One region of the Aristaeella lactis genome, then DNA from elsewhere that is predicted to be linked to it. Evidence: riboswitches for the same ligand, from Rfam matches in the RefSeq annotation. Region 1 holds a riboswitch; the other holds the start of a gene.

What was found. Region 1 has a riboswitch for S-adenosylmethionine ahead of metK (methionine adenosyltransferase). Riboswitches for the same ligand answer to the same signal wherever they lie in the genome.
Region 2: another riboswitch for S-adenosylmethionine. It lies ahead of JYE50_RS10480 (hypothetical protein); the one in region 1 lies ahead of metK (methionine adenosyltransferase).

Annotation. Positions count from the first base shown of each region.
Region 1 covers NZ_CP069421.1:2,791,672-2,807,761, reverse strand. Annotated here, with positions in the region: gene JYE50_RS12715 (InlB B-repeat-containing protein) at 1-716, opposite strand, end outside; gene JYE50_RS12710 (glycine--tRNA ligase) at 997-2,376, opposite strand; gene ftsY (signal recognition particle-docking protein FtsY) at 2,516-3,430, opposite strand; gene serS (serine--tRNA ligase) at 3,514-4,794, opposite strand; gene jag (RNA-binding cell elongation regulator Jag/EloR) at 4,839-5,723, opposite strand; gene JYE50_RS12690 (YidC/Oxa1 family membrane protein insertase) at 5,720-6,742, opposite strand; gene yidD (membrane protein insertion efficiency factor YidD) at 6,749-6,991, opposite strand; gene rnpA (ribonuclease P protein component) at 6,988-7,347, opposite strand; gene rpmH (50S ribosomal protein L34) at 7,480-7,614, opposite strand; gene metK (methionine adenosyltransferase) at 7,892-9,064, opposite strand; SAM riboswitch class I at 9,158-9,271, opposite strand; gene pduL (phosphate propanoyltransferase) at 9,392-9,964, opposite strand; gene mscL (large conductance mechanosensitive channel protein MscL) at 10,200-10,595, opposite strand; gene JYE50_RS12655 (hypothetical protein) at 10,664-11,428, opposite strand; gene JYE50_RS12650 (helicase HerA-like domain-containing protein) at 11,514-12,887, opposite strand; gene JYE50_RS12645 (hypothetical protein) at 13,082-13,471, opposite strand; gene JYE50_RS12640 (hypothetical protein) at 13,784-14,881, opposite strand; gene JYE50_RS12635 (WG repeat-containing protein) at 14,931-16,090, opposite strand, start outside.
Region 2 covers NZ_CP069421.1:2,236,340-2,252,429, forward strand. Annotated here, with positions in the region: gene JYE50_RS10455 (GGDEF domain-containing protein) at 1-298, opposite strand, end outside; gene JYE50_RS10460 (ADP-ribosylglycohydrolase family protein) at 439-1,230, opposite strand; gene JYE50_RS10465 (CpsB/CapC family capsule biosynthesis tyrosine phosphatase) at 1,326-2,084, opposite strand; gene JYE50_RS10470 (helix-turn-helix transcriptional regulator) at 2,098-2,943, opposite strand; gene JYE50_RS10475 (hypothetical protein) at 2,918-3,436, opposite strand; gene JYE50_RS10480 (hypothetical protein) at 3,564-4,076, opposite strand; SAM riboswitch class I at 4,169-4,257, opposite strand; gene JYE50_RS10485 (hypothetical protein) at 4,313-4,519, opposite strand; gene JYE50_RS10490 (hypothetical protein) at 4,534-5,394, opposite strand; gene JYE50_RS10495 (hypothetical protein) at 6,085-6,339, opposite strand; gene JYE50_RS10500 (hypothetical protein) at 6,455-6,985, opposite strand; gene JYE50_RS10505 (hypothetical protein) at 7,302-7,910, opposite strand; gene JYE50_RS10510 (hypothetical protein) at 7,923-9,284, opposite strand; gene JYE50_RS10515 (hypothetical protein) at 9,214-9,603, opposite strand; gene JYE50_RS10520 (SIR2 family protein) at 10,239-11,672, opposite strand; gene JYE50_RS10525 (P-loop ATPase, Sll1717 family) at 11,696-14,083, opposite strand; gene JYE50_RS10530 (NUDIX hydrolase) at 14,918-15,316, shown strand; gene JYE50_RS10535 (hypothetical protein) at 15,758-16,090, opposite strand, start outside.

The DNA of each region.
Region 1 (16,090 bases):
TCCTCCCCGATCTCTTCTGCCTTTTCGTCAGCCGGTTCTTCCGGAACCTCTTCTTCTGTTTGTTTTTCCGTCTCTTCCCCGGGCTCTTCCTCCGCGCGTTCCGTATTCTCCGTTTCCCTCTCGCGCGTCAGGACGCTCTTTTTCACTATTCTCAGGGTAAATTCCGCTGATACCGCACCGGTAATCCGGACCAGATACGCCTGATCCTTTCCGGTTTTGTATTCTGCCGCGATCCACACGTTTCGGCCGTCTTCGTCCGTCCCGTCCGGAACAAACCGTACCGCGGCACCCGTTTCTTCCGCCGTTACAACTGCCTCAAGCTGTTTGTCGGAGGACAGGATCAGATAAGCCGTCTGCGTTTCCGACGGCGTAAAGCGGACAAGGTATTCCTTCTTTTCCAGTTTACCTTTGATTGTCTGGTCATTCCCGGTGACCAGCTCCCGGTTCACCTTCAGTTTTCCCTCTCCTGCGGCGTTTTCCCCATCCGCAGGCTTTTCCGGTTCCGGCTCCGGGCTTTCATTTTCCTGCTCTGCCGGTTCGGCCGCAGGCGCGTCGATATTCCGGATTCCGTCTTCCTCGGTTACTTCCGCTGCATCCGGCTGCAGGTCGGTCGGTGTGGCGGGAGCATTATCAGACAGTACGGAATAAGGTATGCTCGTCAGCAGCATACAGAAAACGCACAGCCACGCAACATACCTGCGCGTTCCCTTTCTCATTTTCTGCGTCGCCTCCGTCAACGATACGATAATCTGGAAAATGTTGTCTCTGAATGTGATTATATCACAAAACAGTTACACATTCCAGATGCTGGAAATATATGTAACTTAATTGTATACTTCCTCGTGTTCATTTCTGATTCTCCATTTCCCTGATCTTCCGGAATCTCAACGCCTCCGGTCTCTTCCGGAACCGGTTTTTCCGTCTTGGCGGAAATTGACTTTTTTATACAAAAACCCCGGACCGTACGGTCCGGGGTTGCTGATTGGTTCAGATGAATCAGAATCTCATTCTGTCTTCGATGTACTTGCGGATCTCGCTGATCGGAACACGCTCCTGCTGCATGGTGTCGCGGTCGCGGATGGTGACCGTCTGGGTCTCTTCCGTCTCAAAGTCCACGCAGATGCTGAAGGGCGTACCGATCTCATCCTGGCGGCGGTAGCGCTTACCGATGGAGCCGGTTTCATCGTATTCCACCGGGAAGTACTTGCACAGTTCAGCGTGGATCTCGCTGGCCAGGCCGCCCAGCTTGTTCTTCTGCAGGGGCAGCACGGCAGCCTTGTAAGGTGCCAGGGCGGGATGCAGGTGCAGCACGGTGCGCACGTCGCCGCCTTCCAGCTCCTCTTCCTCATAAGCGTTGCACAGGAAGGCCAGGACCATACGGTCAACACCCAGGGAGGGCTCAATGCAGTACGGAATGTACCTCTCGTTGGTCACCGGATCCAGGTACTCCATGCTCTTGCCGGAGTGTTCCTGGTGCTGGGTCAGGTCGTAGTCGGTACGGTCCGCAACGCCCCACAGTTCGCCCCAGCCGAAGGGGAACAGGAACTCGAAGTCGGTTGTAGCCTTGGAATAGAAGGCCAGCTTCTCCGGCTCATGATCCCGCAGGCGCAGGCTTTCTTCCTTGATGCCCAGGCTCAGCAGCCAGTCACGGCAGAAGCCGCGCCAGTAGTTGAACCACTCCAGGTCCTCGCCGGGCTTGCAGAAGAACTCCAGTTCCATCTGCTCAAATTCCCGCACGCGGAAGATGAAGTTACCGGGGGTGATCTCATTCCGGAAGGACTTACCGATCTGGGCGATACCCGCCGGCAGCTTTTTCCGGGTGGTGCGCATGGCGTTCTGGAAGTTGACGAAGATGCCCTGCGCGGTTTCCGGACGCAGGTAGATCTCGTTCGCGCTGTCTTCGTTGACACCGGCGAAGGTCTTGAACATCAGGTTGAACTGACGGATACCGGTGAAATCCTTCTTGCCGCAGACCGGGCACACGATGTCATGCTCGGCAATGAACTTCTCCAGTTCGGCATTGCTCCAGCCGTCGCCGGTCTCAGCGCCCTGGGTAAAGTCCTCGATCAGTTTATCCGCGCGGAAACGGGCTTTACAGGCCTTGCAGTCCATCAGCGGATCGTTGAAACCGCCCACGTGGCCGCTGGCCACCCAGACTTCACGGTTCATCAGGATCGCGCAGTCCAGGCCTGTATTGTACTTGCTCTCCTGCACGAACTTCTGCCACCAGGCTTTTTTCACATTGTTTTTGAATTCCACACCCAGGGGGCCGTAGTCCCAGGTGTTCGCCAGGCCGCCGTAGATTTCGGAACCCGCAAAGATAAATCCGCGGTTCTTACACAGCGCTACCAGCTTGTCCATTGTCAGTTCAGCCATATTCTCATCCTCCCGATAATAGGATTTCCGCACTGCATTTAAGGATGTCATCTCGACCAGGGCCTTCAGGCCGCGTGGAGAGATCTCCCCCGCCGCAGCGGACTTAATTGTTCATTGTTCCTTGTTCTGATGATTCTCATCAGAACAACGCTTCCACAAATTCCTTCGCGTTGAAGGGCTGCAGGTCATCAATTCCTTCACCCACGCCGATGTACCACACCGGCACTTCCAGTTCCTGCCGGATCGCCAGCGCGATGCCGCCCTTGGCGGTACCGTCCAGCTTCGACAGGATGATGCCGCCGATTTCAGCGACTTCCTTGAAGGCCCGTGCCTGCATCAGTCCGTTCTGGCCCGTGGTGGCATCCAGCACAAGGATGCAGCGGGTGTCGGCTTCCGGATACTCCCGGTCGATCACGCGGCGCATCTTGCTCAGCTCATCCATCAGGTTCTTCTTGTTGTGAAGCCGTCCGGCCGTATCCACGATCAGCAGGTCAGCGCCCTGCGCTTTCGCGGACTGGATGGCGTCAAACACCACCGCCGCCGGATCAGCGCCTTCAGCGTGCTTGATGATCGGCACCCTGGCCCGTTCCGCCCAGACGGTCAGCTGTTCGGCCGCCGCCGCGCGGAAAGTATCCCCGGCGCACAGCATAACCTTCCGGCCGATGGCCTGGAAACGCAGCGCCAGCTTCCCGATGGTCGTAGTCTTGCCGACGCCGTTGACGCCGACCAGCAGCATGACCATGGGCCATTTCAGCGGAGGACGCGGGATATCCATCTGCTCAACCATGATCTGCTTGAGCATCTCCCGGGCTTCCGCGGCATCTTTTACCTTACCGGCCTTCACGCGGCTCTTCAGCTCGTCCACGATCGCTTCGGTCGCTTTCAGGCCGCAGTCCGCCATGAGCAGGATGTCTTCCAGTTCTTCATAGAAGTCATCGTCGATCTTCCGGTTTTCCCTGACCATGTCATCGACTTTCTCGGTCATGTTTCCCCGGGTCTTGCTCAGTCCTTCCCGCAGCCGCGCAAAAAGGCCTTTTTTCTTCTCTTCAGACATAGCTGTCTCCTTTGGATAATGAAGATTCTATAATTGTTCATTGTTCATTCTTCATTATTCATTGATCACATTGGATGATGGAATCATCCAATGTGATCTTTACCGCCCATATAAACTCTCAACGCTTCCGGAATCGCCACAGTGCCGTCTGCCCGCAGGTTGTTCTCCAGGAAGGCGATCAGCATCCGGGGCGGAGCCACGCAGGTGTTGTTCAGGGTGTGGGCCAGGTACTTGCTGCCGTCAGCGCCCTTCACGCGGATCTGCAGGCGGCGGGCCTGGGCATCACCCAGGTTGGAGCAGGAACCGACCTCAAAATACTTCTTCTGCCGGGGAGACCAGGCTTCCACGTCCAGGCTCTTCACCTTCAGGTCAGCCAGGTCGCCGCTGCAGCACTCCAGGGTGCGCACCGGGATATCCAGCGTCCGGAAGAAGTCCACCGTGTTCTGCCACAGCCGGTCAAACCACATGGGGCTTTCCTCGGGCTTGCAGATAACGATCATTTCCTGCTTCTCAAACTGATGGATGCGGTACACGCCGCGCTCCTCGATGCCGTGGGCGCCCACTTCCTTGCGGAAGCAGGGGCTGTAGCTCGTCAGGGTCTGGGGCAGCTGGCTCTCGTCCAGGATCGTATCGATAAACTTACCGATCATCGAATGCTCGGACGTACCGATCAGGTACAGGTCCTCGCCTTCGATCTTGTACATCATGTTTTCCATTTCGGCGAAGCTCATCACGCCGGTCACCACGTTGCCGTGGATCATGAACGGCGGCACCACATAGGTGAAGCCCCGGTCGATCATGAAGTCGCGGGCATAGCTCAGGATCGCGCTGTGCAGCCGGGCAATATCGCCCATCAGGTAATAGAACCCGTTGCCGCTGGTCTTGCGGGCGGCATCCAGGTCAATACCGGACAGCCGTTCCATGATGTCCACATGGTAGGGGATCTCCCATTCCGGCACCACAGGCTCGCCAAAGCGCTGGATCTCAACGTTCTCGCTGTCGTCCTTGCCGATCGGCACGCTGTCATCGATGATGTTGGGAATCACCAGCATCCGCTTGCGGATCTCAGCCTTCAGTTCTTCTTCCTTCGCTTCCAGCGCGGCCAGTTCATCGGCCATGGCAGCCACTTCCGCCTTGACCTTCTCGGCTTCTTCCTTCTCGCCCTTGGCGAGCAGGCCGCCGATCTGCTTGGACAGCGTCTTGCGCTTGTTGCGCAGGTTATCGCCCTGCTGGATCGCGTCCCGGAATTCCCGGTCCATGCTGATCACTTCATCCACCATGGGCAGTTTTTCGTCCTGGAACTTTTTCCGGATATTCTCCCGTACTTTGTCGGGATCATTTCTGAGCAGATTAATGTCTAACATTACAAAAACCCCCCGAAAGTTATATATTGTCGGTTACCGTGCTATTACTTCTTGTTGGTAATAACAACGTGGCGGTTGGGTTCTTCTCCCTCGGAATGGGTGGTCACACCGCTCGTCTGCTGCAGCGCGTAATGGATAATCCGGCGCTCATAGGGATTCATGGGCTCCAGGCTCACCTTACGGCCGGTGCGCAGGGCACGGTTGGCCATCCGGTTGGCCAGGCGGATCAGGGTATCCTCCCGCTTCGCGCGGTAGTTTTCCGTATCCAGCGTAACGCGGATATAACCTTCACGGCCACGGTTCACTTTCAGGCTGGTCAGGTACTGAACAGCGTCCAGGGTTTCACCCCGGCGGCCGATCAGGATGCCCAGGGTATCGCCGTTGATATAGCCGTACACATTGCCGTCAGCGTCCGTGCCCATATCAATGGTCACGTCCACACCCATCAGTCTGGTCATCTCCATCAGGAACGCATGGGCGATCCCGGCAGGAGAATCAGCGGCCAGCTCCTCAGCGGGGATCATGGTCACTTCAGGCTTCTCCATCGGACGGATCTCGGGCTTTTCGATCTTCGTTTCAGCCTTCTTTTCCGCGGCGGGTTCGGGCTTCTTCTCAGCCTTCTTCTTTTCGGGAGCGGGCTTCTTCTCTTCCACTTTCTTCTCTGCGGGCTTCTTTTCAGGCTTCTTTTCCGGCTCTTTTTTGGCCTTGGCAGGCTTCTTGTCTTCCAGCAAATCCGCCAGGGGATCTTCCTCGGAATCCTTCACCGTCAGGCGAACCTTAACGGGGCGGGAACCGAACAGGCCAAACAGGCCCTTGCTGCCTTCTTCCACAACCTGAACATCCACGTCACCGATGGAAACGCCAAGCTCCTGAAGCCCCAGTTCGATGGCTTCTTCCACTGTCTTGGCGGAAGCTTCATACTGTTTCATTTTACGGATCCTTCCCCGGCCACAGCACTGGCCGCTTTCTCTTTGTTATCCAGAATCTTGTTAATGATCATTGTCTGGGCGGAGCTTACCAGGTTACCGGCCACCCAGTACAGGGCAAACGCGGAGGAATAGCTCAGGCAGATTACCATGGAGAAGATCGGGAAGAACCACTGCATGAATTTGCCGGTTCCCGCTCCGCTTCCCTGCGCGGCAGGCTGCTGTTGGGTTGTTCCCATGAGCTTGGTCATCGCCATCTGGGTGGCTGCGGACAGTACGGGCAGGAGCAGCCAGCCATTGTATTCATTTACAAGGGAGAATTGTGTAATCAGCAGGTTAAAGGTCCATTGCGGATTGGTCGCGATTGCTTTTGCGTAAGCAGCATTCGCAAAGACTGCGCCGGGTTCTTTGATTGTGCCGATCATCGTCTGCAGCGTGGTAACCAGGTTGTTCTGGCTGAAGCTGTCAACTGTCAGCCCCAGATCCTTGATCAGCACCGGCAGGCTGCTCTGGTCCAGTCCGTTGAACCAGGTCACCCACTGATCGGTGGGAATCTGGCGCAGGGTGTTCAGATCCGGCATGCTGGAAGCGAACAGGCTGTCCGGCATCCACAGGTTCTTGATCCACAGCCAGCGTTCCAGTGTCGGAACCTCGTTGTTCAGGATCTGGGTCAGCTGCATCAGCAGTTCCTTGTTGGCTGCCATGCGCATCGCGCCGAAAACGGCGATCAGGATAGGCCAGGTCAGCAGCAGCGGCAGGCAGCTGGACAGGGGATTGATATGCTCTTTTTTATAGAGTTCAGCAGTCTTGGCGTTCAGCTTTTCCTTGTCGTTGGCGTACTTTTTCTGCAGGGCCTGCAGCTGGGGCTGCAGTTTCGTGGTCTTGCGCATGCTCACGCGGCTCTTGATATCAAGAGGCGTAAGCACGAGACGGATCATGACGGTGAAAACCACCATGGACCAGCCCCAGCTCCCGACCCAGCTTCTGATCCAGGCCAGGATGTTGAAAAGAAAGTCATTCATTCCGGGTTATTCCCTCCTTAAAGTAGTGCAGGGATCATCCGGTACGGGATCATAACCACCCTTGCTGAATGGGTTGCAGCGAAGCAGCCGCCAGGCCGCCATCCGCCCGCCCTTCCAGGCGCCGTACCGCTCGATCGCTGTTACGGCGTATTCTGAACAGGTGGGAATATAGCGGCAGGAGGGTTTATGCTTGCGCGGGCTCAGCTCCCGTCTGTAGAAACGGATCAGGAACAGAAGAAAGCGTTTCATTCGGCGCGGTTCCCTTCATCTGAAGAACGTTTCAGCAGTGCGTTCTGCTTTTTCAGCAGATACCGCACATCCTTCTTCAGGTCTTCGAAGGCGGCCTCTGCAGCTGAAGCTCTGGCGACAATAACGTACAGACCGGTTTTCACATCCCCTAAATAGGGCCGGAAGCATTCCCGCAGGCGGCGCTTGATCTTGTTCCGGGTCACAGCGTTGCCTGTTTTCTTGCTGACGGAAAACCCGATCTTCAGCTCCCTGCCCGGGGCAAGAAGCATGACCAGATTACGGCAGGCGACAGAATGTCCTCTACGATAGACATACTGGAACGCCTTGTTTTTCTTCAGCCGATAACGTCTTTCCATTCGTTTTCCTTCCGCTCCGCGCGGAGTATCCCCCGGCGCCGGTAAAACAGCGCCTTTATGAGGAAAAGCCCGCCCATCTTCAACGGGCGGGCCTTATCCACAGTCATACTGAAGCAGGCTTTACGGCGGTAATTACACCGTCAGTTCCTTGCGGCCGCGGCGACGGCGGGCAGCCAGAACCCGGCGGCCATTCTTGGTCGCCATACGGGCGCGGAAGCCATGCACCTTGCTGCGCTGGCGCTTCTTGGGCTGATAAGTACGGAACATGGTCAACACTCCTCACAGATTTAACTCGTTTTGCGGATCCCGGGAGCAGACCCGGTTCCGGGGAACGTCTTACGATGCATGTCCGCAATGAACGGACAGCTAAATAAATATATCAGAATTGTCGAATCCTTGTCAAGCCTTTTTTGGCAAGGATTGCACGCTTCCAATGCTTTACAATACTCTCCACAATATCCTGTGGTTCAGAGAACAACAATACCCTATTGACGACTATTTCAGTCCAAAAGAATGTCATTGTTCATTGTTAATTGTTCATTGTTCATTTGTTGAAGCTTTTCAAAGCTTCAACATAGTCTTCCTTCTCCCAGGGCAGATCCACATCCGTCCGGCCGAAATGACCGTAGGCGGCAGTCTGCCGGTAGATCGGGCGGCGCAGGTTCAGCCGCTCAATGATGGCGGAAGGACGGAAGTCAAACACCTTTGTCACGATCTCCGCCAGCTTGTCATCCGGCATCACACCGGTACCGAAGGTATCCACCAGCACGCTGACGGGTTCCGCCACGCCGATGGCATAGGCCAGCTGGATCTGGCAGCGCTCCGCAAGGCCGGCAGCCACCACGTTCTTCGCGGCATGGCGGGCAGCGTAGGCAGCGCTCCGGTCCACCTTGGTCGGATCCTTGCCGGAGAAGCATCCGCCGCCATGGGGTGCGGAACCGCCGTAGGTGTCCACAATGATCTTCCGGCCGGTCAGACCGGTATCGCCGGTCGGTCCGCCGATAACGAAACGGCCGGTGGGGTTGATCAGGATCCGGGTCTTTTCCGTCAGCAGCTCCTTGGGGATAATGGGCAGGATCACCTGCTCCTTAATTTCCTTCCGCAGCACATCCATATCCACGTCAGCGGAATGCTGGGCAGAAACAACAACGGTGTCCACCGCCACGGGCTTGTCGTTTTCATATTCCACAGTCACCTGGGTTTTTCCGTCCGGATAGAGGAAAGGCAGGGTGCCGTCCTTGCGCACCTGCGTCAGGCGAAGCGCCATCCGGTGGCTCAGGGCAATCGCCAGGGGCATCCTTTCGGGGGTTTCGGTACAGGCATAGCCAAACATCATACCCTGGTCGCCCGCGCCGATATCCGCTTCCTTGTTGTCACCCCGGGTCTCCAGGGCGTCATTCACACCCATGGCGATATCGGGGCTCTGCTCATGGATAGCGGTCATTACGGCACAGGTGTTGCCGTTGAAGGATTTTTCGGGAGAATCATAACCGATCTCGGTCACAACCTTCCGGACAATGGCATTGATGTCCACATAGGAAGTAGTGGTGATCTCACCCATGACGGTGATAATTCCCGTGGTGGCGAAGGTCTCGCAGGCCACGCGGGCAGTGGGATCATTCTCCAGGATGGCGTCCAGCACCGCGTCGGAAACCTGGTCGCACAGTTTATCAGGATGTCCCTCGGTAACGGATTCGGAAGTAAACAGTCTGCGCATCTTTTTCTCTCCTTTTCTGTTCATATAGTCCGCTGCAAAAGCAAACCGCCTGGCTTGCACACAAACCAGGCGGGATTCGATCTCTTCAGACCGTCCTTATCTGTCAGCGCCTCCCATGGGGGTGTGCACGCTGCGGGATTTGGCACCTTGCTCAAGCCGGTTGCCGTGACGTCATCGGGCCCATCCCTCGGTCACTCGTGATAAGGTATTCAGTTGCGGAGCTATTATATCTGTACCCTGTACCCTTGTCAATATATAATATATACCAAAAAGCAGGATCCGTTTCCGGACCCTGCTTTTGATAAACAATTAATTGTTCATTGTTCATTATTTGATCAGTTCGCCCATAGTGCCGTTCACGGCGCAGGCAGCGTTGCTCTCATCCGTGTCGATATGCATCGCCAGGGAGAACTTCTCGCTCACGCGGACCACAACGTCACCGAAGGTCAGGGCGCGGCCGTCGGTATCCACCTTCACGGAAACAACGTCCTTGTCCTTCACGCCGAACTCTTCAGCATCGGCAGGAGTCATATGGATGTGGCGCTTGGCGGCGATCACGCCTTCGGCTACTTCAACCTCGCCCGCGGGGCCAACCAGCTTGCAGGCGCCGGAACCGGCGATGTCACCGGACTCACGTACGGGAGCGGTCACGCCGATGGAACGGGCGTCAGTCAGGGAAAGCTCCACCTGGGTGGCGGGACGGACAGGCCCGAGGATACGGACGCGCTTCAGTGTGTTCTTGGGGCCGACCACGTCCACCTGCTCTTCGCTGGCGAACTGTCCGGGCTGGCTCAGCCAGCTCTTCACAGTCAGCTCATGACCCGCGCCGAACAGGGCTTCCAGGTCTTCCTTGGTCACATGCACGTGGCGGGCAGAAGTTTCAACCAGAATCTTTTTCATGGATATATCTCTCTTTCTGTTATTCTCACGGTTTCCACCTTCCGTTTTGCTTCAGGCAGCCAACCAATCAGGAATTATAGCACGGAGGCACATTATGCGCCAGTGCATATGTGCCTCCATATTGTATCGGTTATTCCATAATCAAAACAACCTTGTCTTTCCAGACAGGACTAGGGATATAACCCAGTCTTGCAGAAAAACATATAATTCTGAATTCTTAATTCTGAATTCTGAATTAGTCTTTGAGTTCGCTGGTGCAGTTCGGGCAGCGGGTAGCCTTGATGCTGATCTCGCTCTGGCAGAAGGGGCACACCTTGGTGGTGGGTTCCGCGGGAGCTTCTTCCTTCTTCTTCAGGTTCTTGGCCTTGTTGGCAGCCTTCACGATGATGAAGAGCACCAGGGCAGTAAGCAGGAATTCAACAACCACAGCCGCGAAGGAGATCAGCGGAGCGGTCCAGGCGGATCCGCCGTCTTCGATCTTGGGCAGGCTCTCAATAATCGGGTTCAGGAAGATTTCCACCACAGCGGTGACAACCTTGTTGAACGCGGCGCCCAGAACAACGGCTACTGCCAGGTCCAGGACATTACCCTTCATTGCGAAGTCTTTGAACTCTTTAAGAAGCTTTTTCATAATTCAGATCCTCCCCGTATTATTATATATGTTTTTTCAATTGTGATCGTCGCAGCCGTTCGTCGTCATCACTTTTTGCTGCCGAAAATGCCGCCGATCGCTTTGCCCAGATTTTTGATCAGGCCGTTTACAATCGTACGGGTTGCGGAGCTGATCGCGGTGTTCTTTACACGGCCGGCAACGGAGTCATTCCGGCGGGCACGCTCAGCCGCTTCTTCACGCAGCTGGTCATTGCGGGCACGGCGTTCAGCCGCTTCCTGCTCACGGGCTTTCCGCTCCGCTTCCTTGGCGGCAGCGGCAGCAGCCTTCTGCTGGGCTTCCAGAGCTTTGGGATCCACAGCCACGGGGGCGGGCACATAGTTCCCGGTCGCGGGATCAAGTACCATGTCCACCATCTGCTGCACATACTGGCCGGTAGCCTGGTCGAGCACCATCACGGGCATCTTCTGGGCCTGGGGCTGCACCTGAATGGTGGGAACAGCCTGCTGGACAGCCTGAACCACGGGCTGCGCAGCCTGCTGCACAGCCTGCACCACGGGCTGGGCGGCCTGCTGCACGGCATTCACGACAGGAGCGGCAGCCTGCTGGACTGCTTCAACCACAGTGCCCTGCTGAACAGCTTCCACCACAGGGGCAGCTGCCTGCTGCACGGCTTCAACCACGGGAGCCGCGGCCTGCTGAACCGCCTCAACCACGGGAGCGGCAGCTTCCTGCACAGCTTCCACAACGGGAGCGGCAGCTTCCTTCACGGCCTCAGCCACAGGAGCCATGCCTTCGACTTCTTTTTCAACATACTGACCGGTGGTAGGATCGAATACTTTGAATGTTGCCATCTTCTCTCTGCGGCGCTCTCCTCCCTGCGCCGTTCCGGGGTCGTTAAGTAAACAGTGACAATGGAGATCAGCTTCCTGCCGCACCTCAGAAATAGTACCACTGGCCGTTTATCAGCTTAAACCGCTGTGGATCCATTTCCTGTACCTGTGGTACCGGCGGTGCAGGCGGTGTCGGCTGTTCCTGAGTTCCGGGATCATCTGCAGGCTCTGCATCTTCATACTTGTCCTTCATGGGACTGGCGTTGATGACCATCCTGCGGATTTCCTGGCTGATCGCACCCATATAGCTTTGCGGGGGTAGAATGGTGGCCCGCTCCACCACGCTCGGAGCTCCGTGCTCATCCAGGAAGGAAACCAGTGCCTCGCCTGTCTTCAGGGTGGTAATGGCTTCTTCTGTATCAAAGGACGGATTCGTCCGGAACGTCTGTGCCGCGACCTTGACCGCCTTCTGGTCCAGCGGGGTGTATGCCCGCAGGGCGTGCTGGATGCGGTTACCCAGCTGGCCAAGGATCGTCATGGGAATGTCCGCGGGGCTCTGGGTGATGAAATACACGCCCACGCCCTTGGAGCGGACCAGCCGGACCACCTGTTCGATCTTTTCCATCAGGGACCGGCTGCAGTTGTTGAACAACAGGTGTGCTTCATCAAAGAAGAACACAACGATCGGTTTATCGGCGTCTCCCCGCTCCGGAAGCAGGTCATACAGCTTCGTCAGCATCCACAGCAGGAAGGTGGAGTACATCGTGGGATTGTTGAACAGCCGGTCCGCGCACAGAATGTTGATCTTCCCCCTGCCGCTGGCCGGGTCCACCTGGATCCAGTCGTTGATATCAATGGCCGGTTCCCGGAAGAATACGTTGCCGCCCTGGTCCTCCAGCACGCCCACAGCCCGCTGGATGGCGCCCACGCTGGCCGCGGAAACATTGCCGTATTCCAGGGTATATTCCTTCGCGTTCTCACCCACGTGGATCAGCAGGTTTTTCAGGTCCTGCAGGTGTTCCAGCGGAATGTTCTCCCGTGCGGCCACCCGGAACGCGATATTCATCACGCCGCTCTGGGTCTCGTTCAGGTTCAGCATCCGGCTCATCAGCAGCGGACCCATGTCCTGCACTGTCGCCCGGATCGGAATGCCCTGTTCCCCGTATACATCCCAGTATTCTGTCGGATAGGAGGTGTATTTGAACACATCCTTCGGCACGCCGCACTTCCCCAGCCGCTTATCGATCGCTTCTGTCGGGGTGCCGTCCATGACCATGCCGCTCAGGTCGCTCTTGATATCGCTCAGGAACACCGGAACGCCAAGATCGGAAAAGCCTTCCGCCAGCACTTTCAGGGAAACGGTCTTGCCGGTACCCGTCGCACCGGCGATCAGGCCGTGGCGGTTAGCCATGGAGGGCAGCAGATACACAGGGGTGCCGTTTTCGCAGGACCCGATCCAGATCTTGCCATTGTAAAGCACCAGTATCCCTCCCATATCCGATTATTGTCTTCTTTTGATATATTTTACACAGTTTCCCTTGTACCGTCAAGATTTTGAGGGGTTTTGCATTGTATTTCCGGTAACAAAAAAGCAGGTGTTTGCGCCAAGGCAAACCCCTGCTTTTTCTTCATTTCCGGCCTTTTATCCTTCGGCTTTCAGCGTTCCCTTCAGGCTCATTGCCTTCTCCAGTCATCCGGTAATGATTTGTGCAGTTTTCTCAGCTCATAAAGCCGGTAAACAAAGATGATAACAAAAAGCGCCGGTGCTATCATTAACAAAAAACCACAAAAACGCCCGAACCGTCTTGTCCTTATATTAGATCTCCTGTAAACATGGTCATCTGCCACAAATTCAAATATCAGGTATAATCCGCCAAATACTGATCCAAAAAACAGATACCCCGGCCATTCATTCGATATGCCATCCATGAATTGGCCACCGCGCTGAGAGGAGATAAGCCAGCCAAGCAGCATTATTCCCAGGACGAAAAGGATCAACGATATACCCAGCTGTTTCCAGATCCAGTCAATTCGTTCCAGGATCTTTTCCTCTTTCCTGTTCATCCTTCAATACCTCTTTCCCGGGTCAACAGGGGCCTCTGTCCGTTATTGCTCAATACTTCCCCCGTCTCCACATTTTATGGTCTCGGAGAGTCTCATGCAATACCTGTTGTCTTTTCCCAGAGAACCTGTCTGGATAATCTGCTTCCAAATCATTATAATTGTGCATCTATAACCCTGTCTCCTTGTCTCGTATCTCCTGTAATTATATTTCATCCATCAACAGAAAATCGGAGTCAACGGGGACGGTTCTGTTTGACTCATTCAGCACTCCGATACATTGTCTTCCCTGAATCGTTCCCTGTCTTCTTGATTCTACAGTGTTATTTCTCCCAGATGTACCCTGTAGCACGGTCCAAACGAAAACCCGAACGAGTTGAAATTCGCTTCATATTTGTCAAATTCCACCACTAGCCAAACATCAAATGTATCATGTGTCTTTTTTTGTTTGGGAACAAAATAGTACAGAATAATCGTATTGGACTCCATGTCTGAACAACCATCAAAGATATCTTCATCCACAAAAATGATCTCTGATTCAGTTGAGTCGAACTCGGGTTTGGCAAAGTAAAACTCAGGATTTTCATCCGAAAGAGTGATAGTACATGACCTGCATTCATACTGATCCGGATGATCTGTCAGCTTTTGCTTCTTGTTTCTGTCCTTAACACCAGACTTCATAAAATATTGGATTACATTCTCGTCCAACTTTGTCTCACTATCTTCTATGGATTCAATTTGAAAAGTTACTGCCTCTTCAGGATTAATCCGGACAGCCTCGCTGAGATCCGCAGTATATGTATACTCATTTCCTATCATGTCCGAGAACACAAATCTGATGTGCGCTCCGGTTATCGCCTGATTCACATCATCGAATAAGTCATTTTGAACGATGATGATCAAATACACGTCATTGCTGATATCCTTTTTTATTTCCACATCATCATATCTGGGTAATTCCTGTCCGCAGCCCCTGTCTATCCAGAGACCTTTATCATCCGTCTCTGAATACAACAGAAGCAGGTCTTCCCGGGTTTCTATCCGGCAATGCGCCCAGAAACGACTGTACTGTTCTGGATTCATATACATTTTGATCAGATCATCATCATTCATTCCAAACTGAGTTTGAACACATGATACTTTTTTTACCTCTATTGGTACATTGATATCATCTTCACTGTATAAAGAACACTGTGCAAGAATATCTTTGATGTGTTTCATTTTTTCTGTTATATCAACTTGTGAGTCCTGCACAAAAATATAATCTGTTGCTTTTCCAACCCAGTTATTCCTGAATTCACCCGCACATTCATATGTTGTTCCTGTTATTCTTGCCTGACACCCTGAAGCATAACAAACTGAACACAAAGCACAGCAAACAATACATAACAACACCAATAACTCTTTTTTCATTTTACACTTCCTCCAGGGATACAGGAGACACGAAATCGTCCCCTGGCTCTTACCATACAGGCAGTTTTACTCCGCATATGGGCTGACCATTCTGGTCGATATACCCTTCCACGAACCCCGTATCTGTCCGCATACATACCTTGGACAGCAGCATTTCATCATATTGCTCAAAGCAACCCGGCATAGCCCAAATATAGTCAGTCACATATTCACCTTTGTTGTTTATGACAGCCCATGCTTCCCCATCCCCTACAAACGCCAGACCGTTTGAAAAACCATCTGCAAGTTCCCATTGAAAGGGGAATACCATATTTCCGTAAATATCCATATACCCATCTTTTTTACCTTTTATTACCACACTCAAACCTTCCTGCTTTATTGGTTCGCCCATATAATGCTGATAATTCACTTTACAAAGGATATTACCGTTTCGATCCATGTATCCCCATTGGTTTATATCGTTTATATCAGTAAAACAAACTGTTTCGTCTGAATCAAAATAATCATCTGTTACCATCTTTTGTAATGGAATAACATATTCGCCCTCTTTGTTGATAAAACCAGACAGATTGTCTGTTTCGACTTTTGCAACCCCTTGGGAGAATGCATATACGTTATCCCATAAAAAAGGAATTACCTGATTACCGTCCAGATCAATAAAACCCCATTTCCCATCTTTTCGTGCCATCAGGGGATCACCGCTTTTAACATAAAAAGAAGATATGTCATCCCATTCCAGCGCAGCGCGAAGTTCACCCTTGCTGTTTAAAATCCCTTTTTTCTCATCCTTCCCCACGATATAGCAATCGTCCGCTTTTCTTATATAATCCCATTCAAAGGAGATCAGAACTTCTCCCGCGGGTCCCAATGCCCCATACTTTCCCTGCGCATCCTGCGCTAAAAGCGAAGAAGATAATTGATCATAATCAAAGTTGATTTTCGAATACCATTCCTGGCACAGGATTCTGCCTTGCGTGTCAATCAAATTATATTGATTGTTACGCTTTACAATTGCTGTTCCACCGACAAAAGGGGATATATCGTCCCATAGCTCTTCGTTAATAACACCATCAAGTGTTACAAAACCAAACTTTCGCTCTTTTTCATATATCAATGTTTCATGATGCATGGTTTTATTGATGGCAGTGCCCATAAAATATAGGGCATCCCATTGATGAACAGGCTCAATCAATACCTCTCCTTTATCTG
Region 2 (16,090 bases), 560 kb from region 1:
ACAATTTCCAGTTCCTGAGTCTCTTCGGGCAGACCACCAGCAGCGGCCCCATGGCCGCCGTAGGCCGCAGCACATACCCCATTATGGACAGGAGCGTGCGCCAGAACCGCATATCCGGATCCTCCGCCGCCGCGGTCTCCAGTACATCCTCCACTACCAGCAGTGCGCAGCAGATCAGCGTCAGCCAGTAAAACCGCAGCTCCACATCCCGTGTCTTTCCCTGGGCGTGCAGCTTGATCCCCAGCAGGACCACCAAAAAGATGGTAATATAATGCACGCTGATGAGATGAGATAACATCAATCAATCCCCGTTCCCTGTAGAATCAATTTTTCGGAGTGGTTTTGGTTATTGTACCACAAATATTGATAATTCCAAACACTCTTTTTCAAAAGAGCGGCGATGCGTATCCGCGCCGCCGCTCTGTATGCGTTTTTCCTTTACTTCCTTACCTTATCAAACCGCTCCAGGATCTCCCGCATCTCCGGCGTGATCCTTTCCCGGCATTCCTCCTTCAGTTCCTCCGGTACCCCGTAGAACGCTTCCGCCATGCTGCCCGCGATGCAGGTCAGCGTATCGCAGTCTCCGCCCAGGGAGACCGCTGTCCGGATCACGTCCTCAAAGCTGTTCCCTTCCAGGAAGGCCGTCACCGCTTCCGGCACCGTCTCCTGGCAGGTCTCCACATGATGGTACCCCGGCCGGATCTCATCGCAGGTCCGGCTTAAGTCATATCCGAATTCAGATACCACATACTCCCGGATCTCTTCCTTGCTCTTTCCGTTCCTGGCCAGGAAGATCACCGCAGCCGTACATTCCGCGCCCTTGATGCCTTCCGGGTGGTTGTGCGTCACTTCCGCCGTCAGCCGGGCCATTTCCCTGGTTTCCTCCAGGGTGTCATACAGCCAGCCCGCGGAAGACACCCGCATGGCGCTGCCGTTTCCGTAGCTTCCGTAAGGCTGCGGATTCTCCATCCGCAGCCACCGGTAAAACATCCCGCCGTATCCGGCGTCCGGTTCCTTCTTCCCCCACCGCTGCATGGAATACACCAGCAGCGTCTTTGTCCTTTCCGGGTCCTTCCCGGCCGCCATCAGGGCGTCCGCCACTGCCAGGGTCATCACGGAATCATCCGTGAATCCGCTTCTTTTCGAAAACAGCGGAAACTCCTTTGTCTTCCCTCCCTGGTCAAACTCAAAGGGGCTCCCGATGATATCTCCCAGTATCGCTCCGTACATGCGTCATTCCTCCTTCATCAAACTCAATTCCGCTTACATCCATATCCTACACCTGACGCGTTCCGTCCGGGTCGCCTGCCGGGCGACACCTTTTATTATTTATCCAAAGATACTCCCAGCAGCCGCTCCGCGTTCCCGAAGGCCACCGCGTCCGCGTACTCCCTGTCCGTATGCTCATACAGCCACCGGATGCCCTCCTTCATCTTCGGAACCCGCTTGCCGTTATACACCCCGTGCATGTCGCTCCCGATAAACGAAACCATCCGCTCCGCAGCCAGCCACTGGGCCAGCTCCTTGGTCCGGATCTTCCAGTTCAGGTCCAGGTCATACGCGTTCACCTGCAGGAGCACGCCCATATCGCATACCTGCTTCGCCAGGTCCCAATCCTCCTGCATCGCCTTATACCTTTCCGGATGGGCCAGGATCGGTTTGAATCCCTGCCTCTTCAACTCCGCAAGGTTCGTCAGGATCCTGTCCGCGCTTTCATGCTCCTCGCTGTATTCCAGGAACTCCACCAGCACATAGTCCGTATCGTTCATCCGGAAGGCTTCCCGCCTCCGGATCCGCTCTCCCAGGTTCCAGGCGCAGTACCATTCCGTTCCCAGGTAAAGCTGAAGCCCCGGCACTTCCTCCGCCGCCCGTTCCCGGATGCGCTCAAAGGTCTGCATCACCCCGGCAGCGTCCGGCGCGTATCCGTTTTCCTTCCCGTAATGGGGGGTGGCAAACACAGCCGCCGCGCCTTCTTCTTCATCCAGCTCCAGCAGCCTGACCGCTTCCCCCAGGCTTCCGGCCCCGTCATCCGCGCCGTAGATAATATGGCTGTGTATATCGATAAACTGATACTTCTCCTCCATGTTTCTCCTTTCCTCACAAAAGCCTCTTGAAGGTTTCCACCATCGTCATCATCTGATACCGGAGCAGCCACCAGGCATCATTCCATCCGTGTGTTTTTTTGACCACTTCCAGCAGAGCCGGATAATACTTATCCGTTTCCGCCGTATACCGGATCATCTTCTTCCGGGAAAACGCGTCCGCCATCCCCGCCAGGTTGTTCACCCGGTCCAGGCATTTCACCAAACAGGCCAGCGGGTTCTCCCGGATGTTTTCAAAGTATTTCTTTTCCCAATCCGGATCATTAGGATCATACATGTTCTTGGAGACCAGCCGTACCGCTTCCCGTACCCGATCATTCACCGGCAGATCCTCAGGCTTCATATGGGCGTCCTCTACCATGTCGTGAGCCAGACAGGCCGCGAGAACGTCATCATCGACAAGGCCCATCGCCAGGGCGTGACAGGCCATGGTCAGGGGATGCACAGTATAGCTGGCTTTAAACCCGTATTTCGACTTTCTGGGCTGCGCTCCATGCGCCGGACGCAGCAGGTCCAGCACCCGCAGCGTCTGGAACATGCCCTTTTCCTCGGCCTTGACTTTCACACGGGTAAACATGTGCTCAGGATCATAATTGATCCTCCCCAGCTCCCAATTCTTTTCCTCATCCACAAACAGCGCGTCCAGGGAGAGATCCAGCGCCTTCGCCAGCGCCGCCAGATGATCCGAATCAGGAATGAACTTTCCGGTCTCCCAGCTGCTCACCGCCTGGAAGGAGACCCCCAGCAGGTCTCCCAGTTTCTCCTGGCTCAGCCCCTTTACCAGACGTGCCGCCTTGATCCTCTCCCCGATCACCTTATTCATCTTTCCGTTTTCCGTCATCCGGCTTTTCCCCTTTCATTTTCCGTTCATTGTACTCATTCAGCGGCCCGAACGGATAACACGCTCCGCCTTCCACATACAGGTCATCCTCAATCCCGGCCGTCACGTTGATGGAATAAAACTCATTCCCGGTATCATCCTCAAACTTCATCACGGACGTCCTCGGATTTTCGGGATCCAGCAGCCGGAAAAGATGCGCGTCCGTCAGCATCCTCACCAGGTCCTCCGTGGACGCGTCCTCAATCCCCCTTGTTGACACAAAGTATGTCAGCATCGTGATCCCGCAGGTTGCCCAGCATTCCATAAAGTACGGCCGGTCAGGCTCCAGCAGCCCCGCATCCCAGCCCAGGTTGACCTCCGTGTCGTCATACCATTCGGTTCCCGGATCCTCCTCCGGGAACACCTTCCACGCGTGATCCGCCACCGGAAGGAACTTGTCCGGATTCAGCCTGAACATGTTCAGCAGTTTGATCTTGTGTTTCACATCTGCCATCCTGCTCATCCCCTTTCCGTATTTATCTTATCCCGGAAAAGGACATGCAACCAGCAGATTCAAATTGAACTTGAGTTTTGTATTTCAAGTATGACTTGAAAAACGGATCCTGTCAACTTCCCGTCGTCTATTCTTCCTCACACGGCAAGTCTTCCACCACCGTCCCGGGGTCATCCCCGTTATCCTTCAGCAGCAAGAACAGATCCATTTCAGAATCATAGGTGACCCAGGTGTTTCCTTTCCACATCCTGATCCGGATTATTTCATCATACTGTTTCTTTCCCTGATAACGGTTATCGAAGAAATACCCGTAACGGCCAAAGACATAGTCACCGTTTCCAAGCCAGCGGTTTTCCCCGTTCAGCTCCTCAGCATCACTGGAGATTTCCCCGTATTTTTCCCTTCCAAACATCATCAGCGAGTTAAAGACAAACTCCTTGAATTCCTTTATTCCCATGCGCCGGCCAACAGCCTCCGAAACAAATACATCCCCTGTTCCGAAAACGACTCCGGAATACCCATTGATCCGTTCCGGATGTTTGATCCCGTATCCCTTCTGCAAAGCCCTGTGAACAGCATTAGGATCTTTTGCCTTTATGATCCTGTAGTAACCGACGACACATTCTTTCTTTCCTTCCATGTTCTTCCCTCTCCTTTCATCTGTCCGGCCATGAAGAGGGCAAAGAAAAAGTCCTATCGTTTCCGACAGGACTCTGTTCGCAGTATCTTCTCATCCTATCGGTCAAGCTTTGGCACCTTACCGTTTCCGGCAGGTTGTCGTGCGGTCACAGGGCTTGTCCCTCGCGCACTCTTCATAGGCGTTATTCAGTTTACGTATATATTATTCTACCAATAATCGATTATTCCTGCTGACGCTCACCGCTGTGCCGCCGCGGCCCTTACGCACTCCGCGCAACCGGCCGGGTCGCACCCCAGTGTTTTCCGGCATTCCAGATCCACCTTAACCTCCGGCTCCGCGCCGGCCTTTTCCTTTTCCTCCCGGATCCGCTGTCTGAACAGCACCGTAAAGAATCCGATAAACGCGATATCCAGCAGGATATAAAACGCAATGATGATGTTCACAGTTCTTCCCCCAATCAGGCGTACCCGTATTTCTTTGCGGAGAAGTACCTGTCATCCTCTTCCGGGAACTCGATCACCGGGACATCCGCGGCCATGGCGGCTGTCCGGACATTCCGTTCCAGTTCCTCCACCAGTTCCCGGTTTTCCAGGGCTTCGTTCCCGTTTCCGGGAATCTCCATAACCACTGGTTCAGCCGGAACCGCGGCAGCTTCCGCGCGGCGGATTTCCTGTTCCTTCCGCGCTTCTGCTTCCTCCCGGGCCTTCTGTTCCCTCTGGGCCTTCCGGGCTTCTATCTCCGCATGGATCCGGGCCATGCGCTCCTCCGCCTGCAGGCGGCGTTCTTCCTTCTGTGCTTCGATCTTCGCGCGCACAGCTTCCTGCTCTTCCCGGATCCTCTGTTCTGTTTCCGCATGGCGGGCTTTTTCCGCCGCCAGCCGCTCCTGCACCTGGGCCATGTGCTCCCGGAGCCGCGCTTCCCGTTCCGCCTGCCGCGCTTTCTCCACGGCAATGCGCTCATGGACTTTCTCCAGGCGTTCCTCCACCCGAACCTCCCGTTCCGCCTGGCGGGCCCTTGCCGCGTCAATCCGCGCTTCCGCCCTCTCCAGGCGCTCTGCCACCCTTCCTTCCCAGGCGGCCCGCTGCGCCTTTCCGGTATCCCGCATCTCCTTCTTCGCGTCCTTCACGGCCTTCTTCACGGTTCTCCGGACGTCCCTGACCTTGTCATGGACGTCTTCCCGCACCCGGTTCATATCAAAGTTCCGCTTTCCGAAAATGCCGATCAGCACGCCAAACAAAAGTCCCCTTGTCAGGGCCCTGAAACTATGCCGTCCAATCACACAAGCGCCGACAAACAACGCACCCAGCAGCGAAAACATGATTCTCTCTCCTTTCCCGGTTCATCCCCCGGTATATGAAAAGGATACTGCCATCCAAACCCGCAAAACAGATTCAGTAAGGAGCAATAGCAGGGGTTATTTCTCCCAATTCCGCCCAACAGTCCGGCTCAGGCACGCGCGCGGAAAAGCTCTGCTCCCCTGACATCATAAGCGTACACTAAACGCGCCCGCGAAACACGAACAGCCGGTTGGAATGTAATTAGAATTCAATTAAAAAAAACGAAGCCAAAGATCTTTACCTGAAAACAAGAAGCCATCTCAAATTCTTTACTTTCACGTCCAAAAATAAGAGAAAAAGTAAAGATCTAAACAAATCAAAAACCAACAAAAAATGACAGGAGCTCCGTATCTCCTGTCATCCGGTTTATCCATCGGGTTTCATCTGTACGCAAGTATTGGTCAGCCTGGTTTTTACACCCGGTATCCGATCGATCACCTCGTTTTCCTTTCAAAACTTTAGTATTGGTTCAGTAAAGGTTTCCGTATGATGAGTTGTTGTATTTTATGATGCGCACAGACTCCGTATGAAACCCATGGAAATACTTCCATACTATTAGACGTCAAAAAGGGGGAATTTGTTTTCATCTGTCTACTGTTTTTTGAAAGAATCTTCACCGCGTACAATTAAATCACCGGCAGCTTTTCAGCTGCCGGTAACCATCATGTTGATTAATCGATATTTCCAGCGGGCCTGGAAGGATCAATACTGGAATACCATCGTTCCGTCTTACCACAGGAACATCTGTATACATTTATATGCAGATTTTGTGAAGGCTTATTGTATGAATACCAGAATTCATCAAACTTATGCACATGTCCACCGCCATCATCTTTCAGCACCACATCCGCAAAGGCGTTAATAACAGCAAATACCGAAACAATAATCAGGCATATGGCTATCAGTTTTTTAACATTATTCTTCATTTTCTGTCTCCTTAATGATGAATTTGTTGGATAGACCATCCTATATGTGTATCACTTATACATAAATGATCAAACCGCTTTATTGAAGTCGATCACAAAACATTTATCCAAATTATCAATGGTCTGTATAGTAATAGTAACCACAATCACATGCGTGTTTTCTTTTACGCCCCTGAGGCGTTTCTTCCCATGTTACCTTGTTAAAAATGTGGCCTGAAAAGTACGATGTATGTTCTTCAACATCACCGCCGCAACCAGGGAATCCACAACTATAGAATTTTGAGACCATGACAAAATGCTGCGTTGAAGGATTTTCTAAGCTTTGGCATTTTGATGTATAGATCCGCCGTGGTGTATTACTTGCTTTAAAATGAGGCTTACTATCGTTTACTATTGTTCCACCATCATTCCAGTCACAATGCGGATTTTGGCAGCGTCTCCAGGCTGTATAATGGAAGAAATGACTAGAATCATTCCATCCATCTAATGTATCGGCACTATATGTTGTTGCTGTTACATGGCCTCCACCCATGCAGTTGTAATCCTGTTCTGTATAGTATTCACCCTCTTTTGTTACAGTAGCTAAAGCAGGAATTACAGCGAGTATCAAAACAATCAAAGCAAGATAAAACAGTATTTTTTTCATTTACTCCTCCTTCTACAATCAAATATCATTTTGTTCATAGATTCTTGTATAATGTATTGATTAAAGCTTTATGCGCGCAAAAGTACAATCCGTACGAATTTCTTTGGAACCGTTCCATATATAAAACGATTTACAAATGCAAATTTGTCCCATTTTTGCATCTTTGTCCAATTTGCCCAGTCTGCCGTATCCTTCACATTCATCGCAAACGAATAATTCATATGCCAAAGCAGCACATTGCTTTGGCATAATTCATTGCCTTCTGAACCGGAGATTCAGAAGGCACGAGGGGAACCGTTTTTGAGGGGAACCGCTGTCACATTTTCTCATTATTGAACCGTTTCATCGCTCCCTTATACTGCGTAAGCATAAGTGCCACATCACTGTATGTTCTCCCATTACATCCATCTCCACCTGTTCCATTCTCCGATGAATGTCCCTGTTCCGCTTCAGCCTTTAATTCTGCATTTTCTATAAGATCCAGATATTGCCCGTATTCTTCATTTCCCATCAGTTCTTTCAACGGCTCCAGGATGCTGTTGATCTTCCTGATCTTATAGGGGTTGACCGGATCATCCGGTTTCCTCCTGCTCTGGAGCTGGAATTCATAGTACATCTGGTCAAACAGTTCCCTCAGCATAACGAACTGCTTCTTGTCCTTCTCATAGTTCTTCGCTGCTGTTTTCTGTTCTTCGTTCATTTCCTTATCCCCCGTGAAATACTGATGATAGTTCTCATTGGGAAGCATCATATCCGGCATGGAAGGGATCCGGATCCCGATGATCTTTCTTTCCGGAAGCATATATTTCCTGACCGGGTCATACGTTCTCCCGGTCACGTACTGAACATATTCACTGCCCTTCTTTTTCTTGAAGGTGATTTTCCCTGGTGCGTCCGGGATCAGTACCGGTTCATTATCGTACATTCATTCCCTCCATCAGCCCGGTTTCGGTTCCCAGCTGCGCGTAAGATAATACCTGCATACTGTCGCGGCCGAATCCGGAGCGTCATCATGTTCCGCCTGCTCTGTGTAATTCACGATCTGCCGGATATAGCCCGGATCTGTCCCCGGTAAAAAGTAGATATCTTTCCAGCATTTATACAGATAGGTCAGTATTTTGATTCTTTTGTTCTGGCTTTCATGATAAGTCCTGCTCCAGATATTCTGGGCCATCAGGGTGTTTTTCAGAAAGCCGTGATCGGCATTGCTCTCACACATGATCCTCCAGCATCCAAATCGTTTGATCTCTTCTATGATCTGCGGAAGGATTCTCTGTACATCCTGGTGCCATAATCTTCCATACATAAAAATTTTTTCATCCTGGCGGGATCTTCTGGCGATCGTTAACGCGGTATAATCCTGTCCGCCAAAGGCCGCGTCTATATGTGCTTCAATTCCATATACTCCTCCATATTTATCGTCCAGTTCTTCTTTGGTTACAAACTTCGGCGGTTCCGTAAATATCAGCTCGCTGCTGGCCAGCAGTTTCAGTTCATAGTTCGCCGCGAACAGTCTCGGTGCCATGGATTTCTGAAGTTTGGCAAGCTGTTCCTTGCTGATGAGTCCGGTGGTATAGCAGTCATACCGGTGAATGTTCGGCATCTTCCGGAACACATCCCTCTTGTGCCATGGCGTACCGAGATTAATGATCCGCCCTCCGCGGTTCCGGATGTTCTGCAGTTCATCATACTGCAGTTTGGTATGCTCCCGTTCCGCGGCGGACTGGTAGTCCTGGATATTGCAGATATCGTCCGTGATCACATACTGGGCATGTTTTCCGGTGATGGAGCTTTTGATGCCAAGTCCCAGCAGCTGTGGCGCTCCCATAGGAGAATTCCAGAGATTAGTGGATATCTGGTCCACGTTTTCTGTCACGATCTCCACCGGTTTCCCGTGAAAGATCATGCTGATATCGCTCATGATCTGCTGTTTCAGGATCTTGGTCACCATCCGCAGCATTTCCGCCACATCGTTATCCGCCTTCCGCAGGAAGATGATGTTATGTGTCGGGTCCAGGATCATGATCATGGCAATGGCCACCGCCAGGCTGGAAGACTTATAGCTTCCCCGGTGGGCCTGCAGGGTATAATCCTCTGTTCCGAAGACGATTTCCCTGATCCACATCCCATGCAGTGGTGTCAGGTCTTCGAAGCCGATCTGCTTGCCGATCTCTTCGGGATGCTTCAGCAGCTCTTTCGCTGCGTCTTCCGGACTATACCTGATTTTCTTACTCTTCGTCGTTTTCGCCGTACTCTTCTTCGAAGTTATCCTCTTCGTCTTCCGCGGAGGTCTCGCCATAGTCCACCTCCTCTTCATTCTCATCCTTTACCGGATTGCTGAGTGCGTAATCCTGATTCATGTTGCCTTCTTCCTTGATCTCCCGGGCAATGGCGATCAGCCGGTTCTCTGAATCCTTCAGGGTTCCTCCGCCGGTTGTCAGGTGGATCGTTGTGTCCGGCTTTCCCAGCGTTCTTTCCAGGATAAACCCGATGATCTGTGCCTTGGTCGGCGCCGGTGTGTGCGGATCCCGCAGCATGTCCCCCATGGCCTCAATGGCATCCGGAGCCAGCTTCCGGATCTTGTTGTTCAGTGTTTTATTCTCTTCCGGTTTCGGCATGTTACATCCCTCCCGCATTTTGATGCCTGGCCGCCCGTTCTGCAGCCCGCCACATTAACAAATAGATTCTTTGTCAGACATCCGTCATTCAGGGTACAAAAAAACCAGGGATCCGCTTGGAATCTCTGGTTTCGCATTTTAATGATAAACCCGGCACCTGCTGTATTTCAAGTGTACGCTAACTGTCACTCAACTGTAAATTTACTGCCTGGTTACTGCCGCCTCACTAAAATACTCCCCGTAAACTTAAAATACTCCCCGTAAACTGGACATACGAATCAACTTAAATCCCATTTTGTGGACACGAAATCAACTCAAAATCCCAAAGTGTGGATATGAATGTTACTGAGAAAGACAAGGAGATAAGGTAGTAGATTCATGTGTCCTTGACATGGGGAGTATTTTATACCCTACCATGTAAAAAAGTCCTTGACATTTACACCCTTCCCCCTGCCGCGGTGGCCCCCCCTTTTCTCCCGGTGCCGCAAGCCGTCTGGGAAAGTTAAACTTGTACCGTTTCAAGCGAAATGAGCGCACCGTTGGTGCGAAATAGATGTACCGTTTTTCCGGAATTTGCAGGCGAACAACAGATACCTGTTGTTTGCCTTTTATGCATTTATTTGATGTTTATCCTATTAATTTAAGCCCATCTGTCTATGCTTGTCTTTTATTATTTTTATAATCGCTTCAATAAGAATATCAGCATCTGTTTCTTTCTCTAAAACATCTATATAATCCGTCAAGTATACATAATCCTTTATATTATCCTTTATTTCATCAAGTATTTTCTTGGCGGCATACCCTGTAGAACCTACTGGTATAATAAGATTTCCTTGCTTCTTGGCGATTTCAAACTCCTCCATACATCCAGGAGATTCCACCATTTCCCCATCTATTATTTTATTACCAAAGACAAAGATCGAAACACCAGTTTCAACAATCATATCATTTCGGTATTGTTGTCTCTGTTTTCGTTTCTCTTCAGGATCAATAATATCTAATGGAAAAGGACGCAAGCACAAATGCTCATCTACATGTTTGTATTTTTCTGAATATATTGTTTTTAAAGCGCCATTGACAACAGCTGAACCTATACCCCAGCCAAAACCAGATGTGATTTTACAATTGGCATGAACTAGTTCACCTGCCAATTTCGCAACAAACGATTCCGCTGATGCTTTATCCCATGGGCTTGAAAACTCAACCGCACTTCCAGAAACAAATACATTCCTCATCTTAGTTGCTTTTTCAATATCTCTTAAAATATCTGTGATTTCAGCAAACGAATCAACAAATACGGTTTGAATACTATAATTCTTTAAATTTTCTTCTTGTAGTTCCTGCCTTGCTCTGAAATATGCATACAGTTCCGGATCACCTGGATAATCTGATTCCTGTACTCTACGAACAAAACAGAAATGTTCTTTTGCATTATCACCAATCAAAGAATGTATCTGTCCAAGAACATAGTCTAAGTTCGGATCCTGGAAACTGAAGCCAATAAATAAAAATGTCTTTGAAATCAAGTCACCTTTTAATATGGTTCTGAACAATGGGTATTTTATTTGATACAATTCATAATCTGTTTTTGTCAAAACAGCCATATCCGGTTCTTTCACATCACCATGCATTTTATATACTACAGCGTCTCTGTCAGGAAGTATGTAAGATAACTGCCTATAGTTATACTTAACATCAGGGTTTCGATTGGCATTTTTTATCCCATTCTCAAGTAATTCATCATAATTCGTTGTCCAATACGTAAAAATGGGCAATCTGGACAAAATCTTTATGTTTTCATTAGTTGAAACTTCTTTTGAGAAAGCATCAAGTATTGCTTGACTTGTTGGTGTTCCTGGTCTTTTATTTTTATAGAATTGAGCAACAGATAGCAAATCGTATTCCTTATCAACATCAAGACCTATCTCTTCTGCAAGAGGACGTAGCAGCCCTCTCCAATCAACATATCCCGATGAACGAGATAATCCAGCACCAGCAAAAACAGCCGCATTTCCTTCATGTATGGCTTTTACATAACGTCGTATTAGTGTTTTTTTGTTTACGGACATTGTTGTTTTCCTCCTTTTCTTATTCACTCATCATCATGTAGTAATGTGGGATTATTTATATAATCGTCGCTCCAGTTCCCAATCAATTCTTTAGTATTGTATTTCAATCCAAGATTTCTGGAGAAAAGGGGATTAAAAATTATCCGAGCATCTTTTTCATCTTCAATATTCCATCTCAGAAAATCATTAAACGGAGACATTCCTTCATTGAATTTAAAGCACATACGATTCCCATAATGATAACGATCTGCTATTTCTTTGCTAAAATATAAACCTATAACACCCAATTGATATAGAACAAGCATCTTGTTTTCTGTAACATTCATATCATGAACAAAGGATGTATCAAATTGCACGTATTGTATCATGTCTCTAAAATCTTTCACATTCATCTGTTCATTCATTCCTTGGAAAGACTTCAGAACTTCTCTTATATTATAAAATGTATATTGATATTCCTGATAAAATTCTTTTTCGATTATCTTGTCCGCATTGTTTTTTATTGCAAGCTTAATGCTGTCTTCATTCAGATGATAGCTTAGCGGCTCTAATTTATTCTCACCAGAAATTTTAAAAGCAGAAGCCAGAATAACACTCATATGTGAGATAACATCACGAGGTCTCCAAAACGTTGAGCGCAGAATGTAATTAAACAGGCTCATCTTCATAACATTATCTCCGGTTTTCATACCGATTGATGTCGGAAGCTTTAGCGCTTCAAGAACCAAATTCATTCTCCTGACAGGATCAGACGAATTTTTGACCGTATACGAAGGATTCTGAAATTTAGCCAGAATCTCCAATCTTCTGACAAGAATTTCTAGTAAATCTCTTATTCCCCATGATAAAGACACTACTTTTTTCTTGAAACTGTCACGATCTAGCATTTTGATCTGATCATAACGATCTTTGGGCAACAAAATACAGAAATGCGTTACTGTACCTAGAGCAGAAGTTAATGCATCTCCATCCTTGTCTCTTATCTGAGTAGCCACCTCCATGAGCGTTCTAAAAAGTAAAACTTCAAAATCTACCCGATTTTTATATTCATCTGTTTCATGATCCTGCATCTCCGTCACTCTATGGAAATCATCTGAATGAGTATCAAAGCCATCCAATGTTACTAGGATTTTTTTATCATCTTCTTCTAGAGCTAGTACCAGATTATTTACTTCTGTTTTTGTCAATCCGAATAAATCTGCAAAGATTTTTTTCAGAGCAAATTTTGATTGATATGAAGAATAGATCCATTCGTTTTCATTCATATCATCTAATGCAGTCATAAATCTATCATTTATAACTTCAACAGCTGCTGTAGCCAACAATTGATGTATATTAGGATAATTATCTATTAGTTCGTATTGCCTGCCGGATTTCAGGCCTATGTTTTTTAACAAGGCTTTGGACACCTTATCAAAAAGCTTGTATCTTTTATCAGTTTGCTCTATCGTCTTATCATCTATATCTTTTCTAATGACAATTATACAATGAAAGATAATAAACAACTGCCAAAAAAGGCATAAAAGAGTATGTGGCGATACAATATCCCGATCTTTTAAGTGTCCTTGATATAATAAAGCATATATAGTATCAAAGTCTATTTTTTCTACATCGAATGGTACATAGGATCTGAAATGTTCTTCTTTCTCATCCTCTTCATCATTTCCCATAAAACATAGATTCTTAATTAATGTTGACTTTCCCGAACCTTTTCTACCTAAAACAAAAATAGCTGCTTGCGAATGTATGGATTGATATACCATAGGTCTAACCAGGCAATCATGTGGAATACTTTCCCGATCAGTCAAATAGAACAGGTTGTCAAACGAATCCTGCATAGTTTTATACTCAGGAGACTTGTTCCATTGATTATATAGAGTATTATGAATCACTCTTTTTATAAATCTATTAAATTCTCTCCTGGTTTCTGTTGGTACAACATAATGATCATGGGCGCTTTTATGAATTCTGAATTCTTCGTAACGTCTTGCATTTCTTCTGCCAAACAGATTAGGTAATGAATATTCGATATTACCTTCTAAAATAACAGGGAAAAGAGAACTTTTGTTCCTTAAATACATTTCACGAATAATCCTGTATTCTTTCCTTAATTCTCTCTCCTTGCTATCCTTTATTTCTTTTCCTTTACTTTCCTCTTCTTCATCAAAAATGACTTTCAGATCAGGTGTACACATTACGACAATTAAATCGTATGTCTTGATCTTCCTGCACATTTTATCGAAATCTACAGCATCGGGATAATCCTGCCTGTCGATAACCACTTTAACACGGTTTTGTGACTCCTCTTCTATGCGTTTGCACAAATGTTCAAGTCTTCCATACCGATCCTTCTCTTTTTCCTCATCTTCTTTATTCCATGCATAGCAGAAAAAACACTTTGCAACAGGCATAATCGGGGGGCCCTCCGTTTCGATAAAATAATAGTAGTATAGTATTGCTCGTGATAACGTTTGCAGCAAGTAAAGAATAATGATAATCCAAATAAAAAAAGTAGAAATGGCAACGATAAATAAATAGACTGATCCCTTTTGTATCCACCTACTTTCTTACGCCTTTTTCATTTAAAAATTTGTCATTACTTTTTTATGATTATAAGATATTCTGCAAATAGAACACTGTCAATCTTTTTTTGTATATTTTGTGATTTTCATATATTTTCCTACTCCACACAATAAGTATTATGTATATACTTGTACTGAAAAAGTATTCAAACAAAAAAACAAAGGCGAAAAGTACAATTGTAAATATCTAATGTCATCTATAAATACAGATACAAATGAATACTGTTATCAGATCAAAGAGCCTATGTGTATGATAGCACTTATCCCGGAGAACCTGACATTAATAAATGTTAAAGTATAGCCAGCCTAGTCATAGAGTATATAGTAAAGTTTTGACGAATCCTTCATTTTATGTCATACTATATATGTTAAGTCTATAAGGCAGGAATCTCATCCAGCAAAAAATCTTGCATTTTCTTTTGCTGTTATTTCTATATATTCCTTGGAATATTTATATAAGTCGTCCATGTACAAACTACAGTGATCATTAATATGGCTCTAATATGGTTCTAACCAGTGGGATATCCAGCCTCATCTACATGAAAGCAGATTTCTTTCTGCAATAATATCTTATATTTGATATCGTTGATTTGTATTATTGGAAGAAAATTCTACACTTTATGGTTGTTTATATACAACTATCCATATTGGGAGGTTTCACAAATGGCTTTTATTGATAAGGTTGCTTATTTGTATTTGAAAGATGGGAAAATATTGAGTACTCGTTCTAAAGGAAAAGATAAGTATTATATCCCAGGCGGTAAAAGAGAGGGAAATGAAACAGATATAGAAACGCTTGTACGAGAAGTCAAAGAAGAATTAAGTGTAGATATCATCGAAGATTCTGCCACATTTTATGGCATTTTTGAGGCGCAAGCCCATGGAAAAGAAGACAACAAAAAAATAAAAATGACATGTTATATGGCTGATTATATTGGTCAATTACAAGCTGATTCTGAGATTGCAGAAATTGTGTGGTTAACTACAGATGATATGGAGAATATTTCACAAGTTGATAAACTTGTTTTTACAGATCTCAAAGAAAAGGGATTGTTGAAATAAAAAAATGTTCCGTGTGGAAATTCCGGAGAAACGAAACACCCGTTCCGCGCCAGCGGGACGCTCATTCCGTTTGAAACGGGACGCCCCGATGTAAAAATCTGCTTACCGAGCGATGTAAAAAATCCTTACCGTCACGAGATAATCCAGAGCGATGCGGTACCGGGAGAAAAGGGGGGTGCCCACCGCGGCAGGGGGGGAAGGAAGGAAAGCACCCTTGACTGTGCGCGGTAAGATGAATTTGCTCCTTGACCGGATGACAGCAGGGTGCTATTTGCCGTGCACTCCCCAAAGAAAATCTCTGATAACCATTGCTGGTCACCAGAGATTTCTCGTTCACTTCTTTTTATTTCACTGTCCACTTGAAGGGATGCGGTTCACCACTCCGGTGCTAATATTGCGGATCTCATTTTATCATCAACTCAGGATTCTTTATCTTCCTCATCATTCTTGTAACCCAAGAATTTTTTTACCATCATCAGTAATCTCTATCTTATAAGGTTCTGTTTTTTCTTTCATAAAAATCCTGCTCTTGTCACCATCAGCTATCACGTTTTCCACTGATAAAACCAATGTTAACTTTTCATCATTATCTTCATACTTTACATGATTGTAATTAATCATATTACCTGAAAATTCATATGAAAGCTCGTTATATTTGTTTGCAACACCATTTTCCTCACAATGCCGATATGCGAACTGCATCATATCCTTATATACTTCATTTTTATACCATTCTGACTTCACTTCAGTCTTTATCTTATTGCCACAACGTCC